One region of the Scandinavium lactucae genome, then DNA from elsewhere that is predicted to be linked to it. Evidence: predicted binding sites of a transcription regulator. Region 1 holds the regulator's gene; each other region holds the start of a gene.
The links. Region 1 encodes CRP, which controls carbon source genes, mostly activating them, when cyclic AMP is high. Its sites were predicted from a motif close to ATGTGANNNNNNTCACAT; they were not measured.

Region 1 (5,137 bases):
CATCAAGCTTGGCTACTTCGCCCAGCATCAACTGGAATTCTTACGCGCCGACGAATCCCCGATACAACATCTGGCGCGTTTAGCCCCGCAGGTGCTTGAACAGCAGCTGCGTGATTACCTCGGCGGCTTTGGTTTCCAGGGCGATAAGGTCAGTGAAGAAACGCGTCGCTTCTCCGGTGGGGAAAAAGCGCGCCTGGTGCTGGCACTGATCGTCTGGCAACGTCCGAATCTGCTGCTGCTCGATGAACCAACTAACCACCTTGACCTCGACATGCGTCAGGCGTTAACTGAAGCGTTGATCGAGTTTGAAGGCGCGCTGGTCGTGGTTTCGCACGACCGTCATCTGCTGCGTTCCACCACCGACGATCTGTATCTGGTTCATGATGCGAAAGTCGAGCCGTTCGATGGCGACCTGGAAGATTATCAGCAGTGGCTGAGCGATGTGCAGAAGCAGGAAAACCAGGCTGACGATGCTCCCAAAGACAACGCCAACAGCGCCCAGGCACGTAAAGATCAAAAACGGCGCGAAGCGGAACTTCGTACCCTGACGCAGCCACTGCGCAAAGAGATTACCCGTCTGGAAAAAGAGATGGAAAAACTCAATGCCAAACTGGCCGCCGCAGAAGAAAAGCTTGGCGACAGCGGCCTGTACGATCAGACGCGTAAAGCCGAACTGACCGAATGTCTGCAACAGCAGGCCAGCGCCAAATCCGGGCTTGAAGAGTGTGAAATGGCGTGGCTGGACGCGCACGAGCAGCTGGAACAGATGCTTCAGGAAGAGTGAGTATGGCTCAGGTAACCCCAGTAGACTTTGAAGTACCACCAGGAGAGAACGACACCTTTGTGCCAATGAAGGGCGTGCGCAACTGCCATCTGCAGACCATGCTGCCGCGTCTCATCCGTCGCAAAGTGCTGTTCACGCCACACTGGCAGCGTCTTGAGCTTCCGGACGGGGATTTTGTCGATCTGGCGTGGAGTGAAGATCCCAACCAGGCGCGGCATAAACCTCGGCTGGTGGTGTTCCACGGTCTGGAAGGCAGCCTGTACAGCCCGTACGCTCATGGACTGATCCACGCGGCGCAGCAGCGCGGCTGGCTCGGAGTGGTGATGCATTTCCGCGGTTGCAGTGGGGAACCGAATCGTAATCAACGAATCTACCATTCGGGTGAAACCGAAGATGGCACCTGGTTCCTTTCCTGGCTGCGCCGGGAATTTGGCAACGTACCAACGGCCGCGGTAGGCTATTCGCTCGGGGGCAACATGCTCGGCTGCCTGCTGGCCAAAGAGGGCGACAATACCCCGCTCGACGCGGCGGTTATCGTCTCTGCGCCGTTCATGCTCGAAGCCTGTAGCTACCATATGGATAAAGGCTTCTCGCGCGTTTATCAGCGCTATCTGCTAAACCTGCTGAAAGCCAACGCCTCGCGCAAGCTGAAAGCCTATCCCGGGACCTTACCCGTTGATTTGAAGCGCCTGAAAAGCGTGCGCCGCATCCGTGAGTTCGACGATTTGATCACCTCGAAAATCCACGGATTTGCCGATGCGATAGATTACTACCGCCAGTGCAGTGCGATGTCAGTGCTGAGCCAGATAACCAAACCAACGCTGATCATTCATGCCAAAGATGATCCGTTTATGGATCATCACTCGATTCCCGCTCAGGAAGAGCTTCCGGCAAACATTCAGTATCAGCTGACCGAGCACGGCGGTCACGTCGGATTTGTCGGCGGTACGCTGCGCCATCCGGAAATGTGGCTCGAAAAACGTATCCCGGCCTGGCTGACACAATGGTTAGGAGCAATACGATGATAATTCCCTGGGAAACCCTGGCACCCGAAACGCTCGAAAATCTGATTGAAAGCTTTGTGTTGCGCGAAGGTACCGATTATGGTGAACATGAACGTTCGCTAGAAGACAAGGTCGCCGACGTAAAACAACAATTGAAAAGCGGGGACGTCGTCCTGGTGTGGTCCGAACTGCACGAGACGGTGAACCTCATGCCCCGTACCCAATTTCACGGCTGACTATACTCAAAAATATTACTGCTTCAGGGAGTAGTTATGTCTGCCAAACATCCGGTGATCGCCGTGACCGGCTCCAGCGGCGCGGGAACCACCACCACCAGCCTCGCTTTCCGTAAAATCTTTGCTCAACTCAATCTGACCGCTGCGGAAGTGGAAGGCGACAGTTTCCACCGTTACACCCGCCCAGAAATGGACATGGCGATCCGCAAAGCGCGCGATATGGGCCGACACATCAGTTATTTTGGCCCGGACGCCAACGACTTCGGCCTACTGGAACAGACGTTTTTGACCTATGGCCTGAATGGCAGCGGGCAGTCGCGTAAATATCTGCATACCTACGATGAGGCAGTGCCGTGGAATCAGGTGCCGGGGACGTTTACGCCGTGGCAACCGTTACCTGAACCCTCAGACGTGCTGTTTTATGAAGGCCTGCACGGCGGGGTTGTAACCCCACAGCACGACGTGGCGAAACATGTCGATTTGCTGGTCGGCGTGGTACCGATTGTGAACCTCGAATGGATCCAAAAGCTGACGCGTGACACCAGCGAACGGGGACATTCTCGTGAAGCCGTCATGGATTCGGTAGTCCGTTCGATGGAAGATTATATCAACTTCATCACCCCGCAATTCTCACGCACCCACATTAACTTCCAGCGCGTACCCACCGTGGACACCTCCAACCCGTTCGCGGCGAAAGGGATCCCCTCGCTCGATGAAAGCTTTGTGGTCATCCATTTCCAGAATCTGGGCGATATTGATTTCCCCTGGCTGCTGGCGATGCTGCAGGGTTCATTCATTTCTCATATGAATACATTAGTGGTGCCGGGCGGGAAGATGGGACTGGCTATGGAGCTGATTATGTCGCCGCTGGTAGAACGGCTGATGGAAGGCAAAAAGATAGGTTGATGTCACCCGATAAACAGTAGGCCCGGTCAGCACAGCGCCACCGGGCTGGGCGCTTATCCTTCGACCACTTCAAACGAATGGGTAATTTTCGCCGCTTTCTCCAGCATCAGCGCCACCGAGCAGTATTTCTCAGCGGACAAATCCACCGCACGCGACACCGCGGCTTCTTTTAGCTCTTTGCCGGTGACGATGAAGTGCAAATTAATGTGGGTAAACAGACGCGGAGCTTCTTCACGACGCTCAGAGGTCAACTTCACCTCACAATCGGTCACGTCATGACGCCCCTTTTGCAGAATCGATACCACGTCAATCGCGCTGCATCCGCCCGCTGCCATCAGCACCATTTCCATCGGGCTTGGCGCTTTGTCACCAGAGTTACCGTCCATCATGATTTGGTGGCCAGAAGCAGACTCCCCCAGGAAGGTTAAACCCTCAACCCATTTCACACGCGCTTGCATAATTGTTAACTCCAGAGTTGCAATTTTCCTGACAGATTACGCGCACATAACAATTCTCGCAACGGAAGGCGACGTGCGTCATGCTGAAGCGAGACACCAGGAGACACGCGGCAAAAGCTATGCTAAAACAGTCGGGATGCTACAGTAATACATTGAAGTACTGCATGTATGCAGAGGACATCACACTACAGGCTGCAGTAAAATCCGACAGCCGACTTCCCAGGCACAGGGAAGGATACGATTGCAAAGCCAGCGGCAGTGTTTTGTCTGCCACTGGAGACAGCTTATAACAGAGGATAACCGCGCATGGTGCTTGGCAAACCGCAAACAGACCCTACCCTTGAATGGTTCTTGTCTCATTGCCACATTCATAAGTACCCATCGAAGAGCACGCTGATTCACCAGGGTGAAAAAGCAGAAACGCTGTACTACATCGTGAAAGGCTCTGTTGCAGTACTCATCAAGGATGAAGAAGGTAAAGAGATGATCCTCTCTTACCTTAACCAGGGCGACTTTATCGGTGAGCTTGGCCTGTTCGAAGAAGGTCAGGAGCGTAGTGCCTGGGTTCGGGCGAAAACCGCTTGTGAAGTGGCCGAAATCTCCTACAAAAAATTCCGTCAGCTTATCCAGGTCAACCCGGATATTCTGATGCGCCTCTCCTCCCAGATGGCGCGTCGCCTGCAGGTCACCTCTGAAAAAGTGGGCAACCTGGCGTTCCTCGACGTAACCGGTCGTATCGCGCAGACGCTGCTGAACCTGGCGAAACAGCCTGATGCTATGACCCACCCGGACGGTATGCAAATTAAAATCACCCGTCAGGAAATCGGTCAGATCGTTGGCTGTTCACGTGAAACCGTGGGCCGTATTCTGAAAATGTTGGAAGATCAGAATCTGATCTCCGCCCACGGTAAAACTATCGTGGTCTACGGTACCCGCTAAGCCAGATTAACGGCGTATTGCCCTGGGGCAGTACGCCGTTTTTGTCTCTCCCCTCATGTGGCGCAGGCTGATTTATCACCCGGAAATTAACTACGCACTGCGACAAACGCTGGTGCTCTGTTTACCCGTGGCTATCGGTCTGGCTTTGGGGTATCTCAAGTACGGTCTGCTGTTTTCATTGGTTCCCGCCTGCTGCAACATTGCCGGGCTGGACACGCCCCACAAACGCTTCTTCAAACGGTTGATTATTGGCGGTTCGCTGTTTGCGGGCTGTAGCCTCGCGGTGCAGTTGTTACTGGCGCGTGACGTACCGCTGCCCATTATTCTGAGCGGGTTGGCGATGCTGCTCGGCGTTACCGCCGAAATCAGTTCTCTGCACGCGCGCCTGCTGCCCGCTTCGCTGATTGCCTCGATCTTCACCCTCAGCCTGGCAGGCAATATGCCAGTGTGGCAGCCGCTGCTGATTTACGCTCTCGGCACCCTGTGGTACGGCCTGTTTAACTGGTTCTGGTTCTGGATGTGGCGCGAACAGCCGCTGCGCGAATCCCTGAGCCTGCTCTATCGCCAGCTGGCGGATTATTGTGAAGCCAAATATAGCCTGCTGACCCAGCATACCGATCCGGAAAAAGCGCTGCCGCCACTGCTCACTCGACAGCAAAAAGCCGTCGACCTGATTACCCAGTGTTACCAGCAAATGCACATGCTGGCCGCCAACCAGAATCACGAATATAAGCGCCTGCTGCGCGCCTTCCAGATTGGCCTCGATCTGCAAGAACATATTTCGGTCAGCCTGCACCAGCCCGCAGAAGT
Region 2 (5,137 bases), on a different contig from region 1:
GGGCCAAACGCATCCGGCAGATAGTCTTTCAGCGTATGCGGTTCGCGGCCAGGCAGGTTGATTTGCAGATCAAGCCCGCTGTTGAGTTCATTCATGAACTGGCGGCAGTGGCCGCAGGGCGTGTAGTTCACGGTAATCGCTTTCAGCGCTTTTTCACCGCGTAGCCAGGCGTGGCTGATGGCACTTTGTTCTGCATGAACGGTTTGCTGCATGGTCGCGCCGATAAATTCCATATTGCCGCCGAAATACCAAGTGCCGCTCACCCCACGGGCGATAGCGCCAACGTTAAAATGTGACAGGTCGGCGCGGGCACAGGCGGCAGCCAGCGGTAACAGCGCGAAAGCCAGCGCGTCTTCGTCCAGTCCCGTGGCTGATTTCAGCGTTGAGACCTGCCCGGCGCTCAACATGGCGGGAAAATGCACATCAGCGAGCACCGGAGCGAGGGCTGATTGCAATTCCGCACTGAGTTGCGGGAAAGCAGATTGAAAACGTGGATGCATGGCAATGGCCTCTTACAGGTTAAGGGATGACAGTGTACGGACCTGTTAAGGGCTAATGTGTGATTTGGATCTTACTTTTTATGCAACTTATGAAAATTGACTGAAATTTGTGTGATGCGTCGCGTTATCCGACCACGGCCAAAATCACCGGGAACAGGAAAGGTGCCACCAGCGAAGTGATAATCCCGCAGATAACCAGCGCCAGCGAACTGAACGCACCTTCCTGATAGTCCAGCTCGGCACAGCGGGCGGTGCCCAGGGCGTGTGAGGCTGTGCCCATCGCCAGACCGCGCGCGGCTTTGGTGTTAATACGCATCAGATTTAACAGGGTATGACCAAACACCGCGCCAAGAATACCGACAAAAATCACGCACACCGCGCTGATCGCCGGAATGCCGCCGATGCTGCCGCCAACCGCCATCGCAATCGGCGTTGTCACGGATTTCGGTAATACCGAGGCGGCGATTTCAGGTGTCGCCCCCATCAACAGCGCGACGGTCGTGCCGGTGACCATCGCGACTACGCTGCCGATAAAGCAAATGGTGATAATCGATTTCCAGCGGGCACGAATCTGATGCAGCTGTTCATACAGCGGGTAAGCCAGCGCCACTACTGCGGGCTGCAGCAAATCGTTGAGGATTTCACTCCCCTTGAAATAGTGGTCGTAAGGAATCCCGGTTAGCAGCAGGAACGGGATGATCACCACCATCGCCACCAGCAGCGGGTTCAACAGCGCCATTTTGAAGCGGGCAGCCAGCTTGCGGGCGGCAAAGAATACGGCGAGGGTTAACGGCAAAGACCACCAGATATAATGCATCATTCGTTTTCCGCTCCCTTCTGACCGATCACTTTGCGTTCGCCATGCACCAGATGGGAGCTCCAGCTCACCACCAGGAATACTACCAGGGTGCTGATGGCACACGACACCACCACCGGGCCAAACTGGGCGCGCAGCACGTCAACATATTGCATCACCCCCACGCCAATCGGCACAAACAGCAGCGCCATATAGCGGATCAGAACGTAACAGCCAGGATTCACCCACTTAGCCGGGAGAATTTGCAGCGCCAGCAGGACGAACAGAATTAGCATTCCAATAATGCTGCCAGGAATGGTGATGGGTAACAGCGACGCGATAAAAATTCCGGCGTACAGACAGGCGTATATCAGCACGAAAGCACGCAGGTATTGCCAGATGATATTCAGTGTTTTGCTCATGGTCATAGCCCTTGATGAAACGCATTCATCATACAATTAAACCCTGAAATGTGCTACCGATCACATCATGAATTCTGGGCATACAAAGCATTCCTTTTGGGCACCCTGCGCCGCACACCGAAATGCACCCTAAATCGTTGGTAGTCAGTGTAGTTTATAAGGGGCTTCAAACCAGACAACAACAACGCTACCATAGCGCCTCTTTTTTCTCCGGATACTGATATGCGTGTTCTGCTAGCGCCGATGGAAGGCGTGCTCGATTCACTGGTGCGTGGCCTTCTGACCGAGGTGAATGATTACGATCTGTGCATCACTGAATTTCTGCGGGTGGTGGACCAACTGCTGCCGGTGAAATCCTTCCATCGCCTTTGTCCTGAACTGTTGAACCACAGCCGAACAGCCTCTGGCACGCTAGTGCGCGTACAGCTATTGGGTCAGCATCCGCAGTGGCTGGCCGAAAACGCGGCCCGTGCGGTGGCGTTGGGTTCGTGGGGGGTGGATCTCAACTGTGGCTGTCCGTCGAAAGTGGTCAACGGCAGCGGCGGCGGGGCGACGCTGTTAAAAGACCCGGACCTTATCTATCGCGGTGCGAAAGCGATGCGTGAAGCGGTGCCAGCGCATCTGCCGGTGACGGTTAAAGTGCGTCTGGGCTGGGACAGCAGCGACAGGCAGTTTGAAATCGCTGATGCCGTCCAGCAGGCTGGAGCCACCGAGCTGGTGGTTCACGGGCGTACCAAAGACGATGGATACAAAGCCGATCGGATCAACTGGCAGGCGATTGGTGAAATCCGTAAACGGTTATCGATCCCGGTGATCGCCAACGGTGAAATCTGGGACTGGCAAAGCGCCCAGGATTGCATGGCCGCTACCGGCTGTGATTCGGTGATGATTGGCCGGGGGGCGCTCAATATTCCAAACCTCAGCCGGGTGGTGAAATACAACGAACCGCGAATGCCGTGGTCGGAGGTCACCGAACTGCTGCGCAAATACAGCCGCCTCGAAAAGCAGGGCGATACCGGGTTGTATCACGTAGCGCGGATCAAACAGTGGCTCGGCTACCTGCGCAAGGAATACGTAGAAGCCACCACGCTGTTCACGACGATCCGCACTTTACAGGACTCTGGTTCCATCTCCGACGCGATAGAACAGTACGCGCAGCATCAGGCCTGATATTACCCCGGCTTACGTGCGCTCAGCAGGAAGAGCATCGGACGCTCTTTCTCTTCCGCCAATCCCGGATTAGCGGCGATCTGCCCGGCGCTCGGGCCCCATTCATCAAGCTGTTCAATGACAAAGCCGGCGGCGATAAGCGCGTTTATCCAGGTCGCCAGCTTGCGGTGCTGTTTCTTCACGCCGTTGGCAAACCAGTTGCTGAGGCGTTCCCCTTCCAGCTGATAATTCGCCACCGGCCAGGTTTTTTGCCCGTCATGTTCAATAAACCAGCCCTGTTTGAGTGCCGCGGTATAAATCGGGTGCTCGGCGGAAAATACCAGTTTGCCACCGGGTTTCAGCGCCTGAAACAGCGTCCGAAACAGCCTGTCGATGTTCTGTAAATAATGCAGCGCCAGCGAGCTGTAGGCGAGGTCAAGGCTGTCAGCGGGAAGCATCAGAGCTTCGAGGTCGGCTCGCTGATAATCAATTCCAGGCACCTCGGTCATTTCACGTGCGCGGGCCAGCATCTTTTCTGAAACATCGAGCCCCAGCACGTGAGCGGCCCCTTGCTGTTGCGCCCAGCGGCAAAACCAGCCGTAGCCACAGCCTAAATCAATTATCGCTTTACCCTCAATTGCGGGCAGCATCTGCTGTAAAGCGAGCCATTCAGGTGCGCCGTCCAGGCCTTTAACCGAGCGGTCAAGGGTGGCATACCCGGCAAAAAACTGCGGGTCGTCGTAAATATTCTGCGTCATACACTCTCCTGTGATGAAGACGTCCGCCCCAACTATAATTTATGCAGCTATTATGGAAAAGCATGAGGGAATATGTCGGGCTATTGCTTTTTCATGGTTGCCACGCTTTCCTAAACGCCTTCTGCATTTTCATATTAAAATGCGCGTCCTCTCAAAAAACAGAATTCCGATATGAAACGTACTGCTATTGTCGCTGCAATGCTCAGTTTGCCGCTGGCTGCCGTGTTGGTTGGTTGCGCGCCGTCACACGATACTGACGGGCCTTTAAAACAGCAATTACCTGCATCTCATGTTGATAATACCCTGCCGGTGGCCCTGCAACATGGCTGGCCGCAAAGCAACTGGTGGCAGGATTATCATGATCCTCAGCTGAATAATCTCATCACTAGCGCGTTGAACAATGCCCCCGATATGCAGGTGGCGCAGCAGCGCATCAGATTGGCAGAAGCGCAGGCGCAAATGGCGCAGTCGCAGCTTGGCCCGGAAGTGAACTTCGGGGCGAACGTTGAGCGCCAGAAAATGTCGGCTGAAGGCCTGATGGGGCCGTTTGCGACCGAAGAAGGCGGTGGCCCGTGGTATACCAACGGTACGCTGGGCCTGACCGCAGGCTGGGATCTTGACCTGTGGGGCAAGAACCGGGCGCTGGTGCAGTCACGTATCGGGATGGTAAAAGCCCGTTCCGCCGAGCTGGCGCAGACACGTCAGGTGCTGGCGAGCAGCGTGGCGCGCCTTTACTGGCAGTGGCAAACCGAAGCCGCCATCAAGCAAGTGCTTGAGCAGATTAAAAACGAACAGAACAACATTATCTCCGTCGATAAAGCGCTCTATTCACGCGGCATAACCTCCTCTGTGGAAGGGGCGGAGAACGATATCAACGTCAGTAAAACCGATCAGAACCTGACCCAGGTCGCGGGCAACATGAAGGAAATTGAAGCCCGTCTGATGGCGCTGACAAACAGCCAGGGCAGTTCGATGACGCTGCATCCGGTGGCGCTGCCAGCGGTAAAAACCCAGATGCCTGCGTCATTAGGCTACGATCTGTTAGCCCGCCGCCCTGATTTACAGGAAGCCAATTGGTATATCCAGTCATCGATGAGCGAAGTTGAGGCGGCGAAAGCAGCATTCTATCCGGACATCAACCTGATGGCTTTCCTGCAACAGGACGCGTTGCATTTAAGCGACCTTTTCCGTCATTCTGCCAATCAGATGGGCGTCACTGCCGGTCTGACGTTGCCGATTTTCGATAGTGGTCGCCTGAATGCGAATCTCGATATTGCCGATGCGCAGCGTGATCTGTCCGTCGCAAACTACAACAAAGCGGTGGTCGATGCGGTGAATCAGGTGGCGAAAACGGCCAGCCAGGTAGAAACGCTGATGGAGAAAAACCAACAGCAGCAGCAGGTGATCAAAGATGCTGACCGCGTGGTACAGCAGGCTCAGGCGCGGCTGGCGGCGGGGATCCTCTCCGGTTCGCGTGTAAGCATGGCGAAACTGCCGTCATTGCAGGAACAA
Region 3 (5,137 bases), on a different contig from region 1:
AATTTTACGGCCCTTATAGGTTCCGGTAAAACCCAGCATGCCGCGCACGTTGTTCACTTCGCGCACATCTTCGAGGAACGTTTCAGCGATATGCTTCGCACGCAGGGGATCGCCCGGCATCAGTACGACGTCTGCGAAATCACCCATCTCGGCGTTAATGTGTGGAGTTGCCATCTTTCTATCCTTTTTATGTTTATTATCCGGGTAGCGAACCCGGTATACAAAACCGTAGGCCCGGCAAGCTGTGCGCCGCCGGGCAATCCCATTACAGCATGTTTTTGCCGTATTCCATTGGTGACGTCCCGAAATAGGTCGCCAGGGTCTGACCGATGTCCGCGAAGGTTTCGCGATGACCAAGCGAGCCCGCTTTCACTTTCGGACCATACACCAGCACCGGAATGTGTTCACGGGTGTGATCGGTCCCGGTCCAGGTTGGGTCGCAGCCGTGGTCAGCGGTGAGGATGATGATGTCATCTTCACCCACCAGCTCAAGCAGCTCAGGCAGACGGCGGTCAAACAGTTCCAGACCCGCAGCATAACCGGCGACATCGCGACGGTGGCCCCACGAGGAGTCGAAATCAACGAAGTTCGTGAAGACAATGGTCTTATCGCCCGCTTCTTTCATCTCTTTGATGGTGGCATCAAACAGCGCGTCCAGACCGGTAGCTTTCACTTTTTTGGTGATGCCGCAGTTGGCGTAGATATCCGCGATTTTACCGACGGACACGACGTGGCCGTCTTTCTCATCAACCAGTTTCTGCAACACGGTTGGCGCTGGCGGTTCAACGGCCAGATCGTGACGGTTGCCGGTACGTTCGAAGTTACCCGCTTTATCGCCCACGAATGGACGCGCAATTACGCGACCAATGTTGTAGCCGCCTTCGGTCAGCTCTTCACGCGCAATTTCGCACAGCTCATACAGCTTATCGAGGCCGTAGGTTTCTTCGTGACAGGCAATCTGGAACACGGAATCCGCGGAGGTGTAGAAAATCGGTTTACCGGTTTTCATATGCTCTTCGCCCAGCTCGTCCAGAATCACGGTTCCGGAAGAGTGACAGTTACCGAGGTAGCCCGGCAGATTGGCACGTTTCACCAGTTTATCGAGCAGCTCCTGCGGGAAGCTGTTGTGATGTTCAGGGAAGTAACCCCAGTCAAACAGCACAGGCACACCGGCGATTTCCCAGTGGCCAGACGGGGTGTCTTTCCCCGAAGAAAGCTCATGCGCCCAAGCGTATGCGCCAGTCACTTCGGCGTTGCCGTCCATACCTGCGGCAACCTTACCGGTAGAGCCTTCGTGGGCTTTCACCAGACCCAGACGGGTCAGGTTCGGCAGGTTCAGCGGGCCCTTACGGCCTTTATCTGCTTCACCTTTCGCACAGGCCTCTGCGATATGGCCCATGGTGTCGGCACCAACATCACCAAAACGTTCTGCGTCTTCGGTGGCACCGATCCCAAAAGAGTCCAGCACCATAATAAATGCACGTTTCATATCTTCTCCGTACGTTTTGCGCTGCAAAAAAGCGATCAGATCAGTATACCGCTATTGCGTGATTCGACGATAGACCGTTGGTGTTTCTTTCGGTGCGACGTCGTCCAGTTTAATTGCCGCTTTCACCGCTTTCGCGGCTTCTTGCCAGCTCGCTTCGTCTTTGGCGTGGATGACGGCCAGCGGACGCTGTCCGTCAATGCTGTCGCCCAGACGGGCCATGTCGGTGAAGCCGACGCTGTAATCCAACGCATCAGAAGCCTGACGACGTCCGCCGCCCATCGACACCACCGCCATGCCTAATGCGCGGGTGTCCATCATGGAGACAAAGCCTTCGGTATCGGCATAGACCGCTTTGCTGAGCATCGCCGTTGGCAGGTATTTCGCGTAGTTCTCAACGAAATCGGTCGGGCCTTTTTGCGCCGCAACCATACGACCGAAGATCTCCGCGGCTTTACCGCTGTCCAGCCCCGCCTGCAGTTTGGCGCGGGCATCGGCTTCGTCTTTCGCCAGACGGCCGGAAATGAGCATTTCCACGCACAGCGCCATGGTCACCTCGAACAGACGCGGGTTACGGTATTCACCGGTCAGGAACTGTACGGCTTCGCGGACTTCAACCGCATTCCCGGCGCTGGACGCCAGCACCTGGTTCATGTCGGTCAGCAGGGCGGTGGTTCGTACGCCTGCGCCGTTAGACACGCCAACAATGGCCTCGGCCAGTGCCGCTGAGAGTTCATAGGTCGGCATAAATGCGCCGCTGCCCACTTTTACGTCCATGACCAGCGCGTCCAGCCCTTCAGCCAGTTTCTTCGCCAGAATCGAAGCGGTGATCAGCGGAATAGAATCGACGGTGGCAGTGATGTCGCGCGTGGCGTAAAAACGTTTGTCCGCTGGCGCGAGGGAGCTGGTCTGCCCGATGATCGCCACGCCAACGTCTTTAATAATTTCGCGGAAACGGTTGTCGTCCGGGAAGATATCGAACCCCGGGATCGCTTCCAGTTTGTCGAGTGTCCCGCCGGTATGCCCCAGGCCACGCCCGGAGATCATCGGAATGTATCCGCCGCAGGCCGCCACCATTGGGCCAAGCATCAGCGAGGTCACATCACCCACGCCGCCAGTGGAGTGCTTATCCACAATCGGGCCATTCAGATTAAGGCTTTTCCAGTCGAGTACCGTGCCTGAATCCCGCATCGCCATGGTCAGCGAGACACGCTCCTCAATAGCCATATCGTGGAAGAAAATGGTCATCGCCAGGGCGGCAATCTGCCCTTCCGACACGGTGTTATCACGAATACCATTGATGAAGAAACGGATCTCTTCGTCACTCAGCGCGTGACCATCGCGTTTTTTACGAATAATTTCTTGTGCGAGAAACACGGTAACCCCCATGAGGAATCGGGTTGAATGCGGCGGTTAACCCACCGCGAAGAAATATTACTCTACATAATTCGAGTTGCAGGAAGGCGGCAAGGGATCGAATCCCCAGAAGCTTACAGGAGTAAGTGACTGGGGTGAGAGAGTGCAGCCAACGCACCTGCGGCTCAAAGTATGACGAGTAATCAGTAGCTGCTGGCGCTCTTGCCGTCGCCATGGCCCAGGGCTTTCAGCAGGCTCGCGAGCAGGCTGGATGCGCCGAAACGGTAGTGACGGGCGTCAGCCCAGTCGGCACCGAACAGATCATCGGCAATCGCCAGGAAGGTTTGTGCATCTTCCGCAGTACGTACGCCGCCCGCTGGCTTAAAGCCGACGGTTTTTTCAACGCCCATATCACGAATAACTTCCATCATGATCCGTGCGCTTTCCGGGGTGGCATTCACTGGCACTTTACCGGTAGAGGTTTTGATGAAATCAGCCCCGGCGTTGATAGAGATTTCAGATGCTTTACGAATAAGCCGCTCTTCTTTCAGCTCGCCGGTTTCGATGATCACTTTCAGCAGCACGTTCGCGGCGGCGCAGGCGTCTTTACACGCTTTCACCAGATCAAAACCGACCTGCTCGTTACCGGCGATCAGCGCGCGATACGGGAAGACTACGTCCACTTCATCTGCACCGTAAGCGATAGCCGCCCGGGTTTCCGCCAGCGCGATATCGATGTCATCGTTGCCGTGCGGGAAGTTGGTAACGGTGGCGATACGCACATCCGGCGTGCCCTGTGCATTCAGGGTTTTACGCGCGATAGGGATGAAACGTGGATAAATGCAGATTGCCGCGGTATTGCCCACCGGGGTTTTCGCCTGGTGGCACAGGGCAATGACTTTCGCATCGGTGTCATCATCGTTCAGGGTGGTCAGGTCCATTAATTTTAACGCGCGCAGGCTGCTTGCAGTTAAATCGGTCATGTTATCTCCGGTGTTTAATTTTACCTTGCGGGTCTGTGACTATTTTAACACCGACCCACGGTTACACTTCGATCCTCATCACAGTTAATGAAACGCGTATGCAAATTTGCATGACTGTAATGAGAGCTCTATCACTCTTTAAAGCGTCAGTGTGGGAGGTTGGATCAAAAGTCCCGCTGGCGCTTTTCTCTACACTGTCCTCATCGTCAACGCGTCTGAGGAACTTCTATGTCTGACTCTTTTGAGCAACGTTGCCAGAATATTGTGACAAGCAAAACGCTAAGCCCCGAGCAAAAACGTCACTTCCTGGCCCTTGAAGCAGAAAACGCTTTACCCTATCCCGACCTGCCAGCGGATGCCCAGGCGGCGCTGAATGACGGCGTTATCTGCGACATGTTTGAAGGCCATGCGCCGTTCAAACCGCGTTACGTCCTACCGGACTACGCCCGCTTCCTCGCCAATGGATCGCAATGGCTGGAGCTTGAAGGGGCGAAAGACCTGGATGACGCGCTGTCGTTACTCACTATTCTCTATCATCACGTGCCTTCGGTGACCTCGATGCCGGTTTACCTTGGGCACCTGGATACGATCCTTTCGCCTTATGTTAAAATTCTAACACAAGAAGAAATCGATATCCGCATAAAACGTTTCTGGCGCTATCTCGACCGCACCCTGCCGGATGCGTTTACCCATGTCAATATCGGCCCGGAAGATACGCCGGTGACGCGCGCCATTTTACGGGCCGATGCTGAGTTAAAGCAGGTTGCGCCGAACCTGACCTTTATCTACGACCCGGAAATTACGCCGGATGATTTACTGCTTGAGGTCAGCAAAAACATCTGCGAATGCAGTAAACCGCACATCGCCAACGGCCCTGTAAATGATAAAATTTTCACAAAAGGACAGTATGGGGTGGTCAGTTGTTACAACTCACTGCCGCTGGCGGGCGGCGGCAGCACCCTTGTTCGCCTCAATCTGAAAGAAATCGCGCTGCGTAGCGCATCGACGGAAGACTTCCTTTCCCGCGTCCTGCCGCACTATTGCCAGCAGCAGACCAGCATCATTGATGCTCGCTGTGCGTTCCTCTATCAACAATCGCACTTCTTTGAGAATAGCTTCCTGGTAGCCGAAGGGTTGATTGATCCGCAGCGATTTACGCCGATGTTTGGTATGTACGGCCTTGCCGAGGCGGTGAATGTGCTGTGTGAAAAAGCGGGCAGCCCGGCGCGCTATGGTCAGCATGATGAAGCCAATGAGCTCGGCTGGCGCATCAGTGCGCAGCTGGCAGCGTTTGTAGAAAATACGCCAGTGA

Region 2: SIK69_RS12550 (CidA/LrgA family protein) is a predicted target of CRP. The motif match lies at 1,767-1,784, and genes of this name have one in related genera.
Region 3: deoC (deoxyribose-phosphate aldolase) is a predicted target of CRP. The motif match lies at 3,945-3,962, and genes of this name have one in related genera.

The regions. Positions count from the first base shown of each region.
Region 1 covers NZ_JAWXRD010000003.1:190,513-195,649, reverse strand. Annotated here, with positions in the region: gene SIK69_RS05190 (ABC transporter ATP-binding protein) at 1-784, shown strand, start outside; gene SIK69_RS05185 (hydrolase) at 787-1,809, shown strand; gene SIK69_RS05180 (YheU family protein) at 1,806-2,024, shown strand; gene SIK69_RS05175 (phosphoribulokinase) at 2,061-2,930, shown strand; gene SIK69_RS05170 (OsmC family protein) at 2,984-3,388, opposite strand; gene crp (cAMP-activated global transcriptional regulator CRP) at 3,695-4,327, shown strand; gene SIK69_RS05160 (YccS/YhfK family putative transporter) at 4,383-5,137, shown strand, end outside.
Region 2 covers NZ_JAWXRD010000030.1:98,234-103,370, reverse strand. Annotated here, with positions in the region: gene cdd (cytidine deaminase) at 1-500, opposite strand, end outside; gene SIK69_RS12555 (CidB/LrgB family autolysis modulator) at 625-1,320, opposite strand; gene SIK69_RS12550 (CidA/LrgA family protein) at 1,317-1,718, opposite strand; gene dusC (tRNA dihydrouridine(16) synthase DusC) at 1,941-2,888, shown strand; gene SIK69_RS12540 (methyltransferase domain-containing protein) at 2,891-3,625, opposite strand; gene mdtQ (multidrug resistance outer membrane protein MdtQ) at 3,797-5,137, shown strand, end outside.
Region 3 covers NZ_JAWXRD010000001.1:188,539-193,675, reverse strand. Annotated here, with positions in the region: gene deoD (purine-nucleoside phosphorylase) at 1-174, opposite strand, end outside; gene deoB (phosphopentomutase) at 266-1,489, opposite strand; gene deoA (thymidine phosphorylase) at 1,541-2,863, opposite strand; gene deoC (deoxyribose-phosphate aldolase) at 3,046-3,825, opposite strand; gene SIK69_RS00905 (YjjI family glycine radical enzyme) at 4,054-5,137, shown strand, end outside.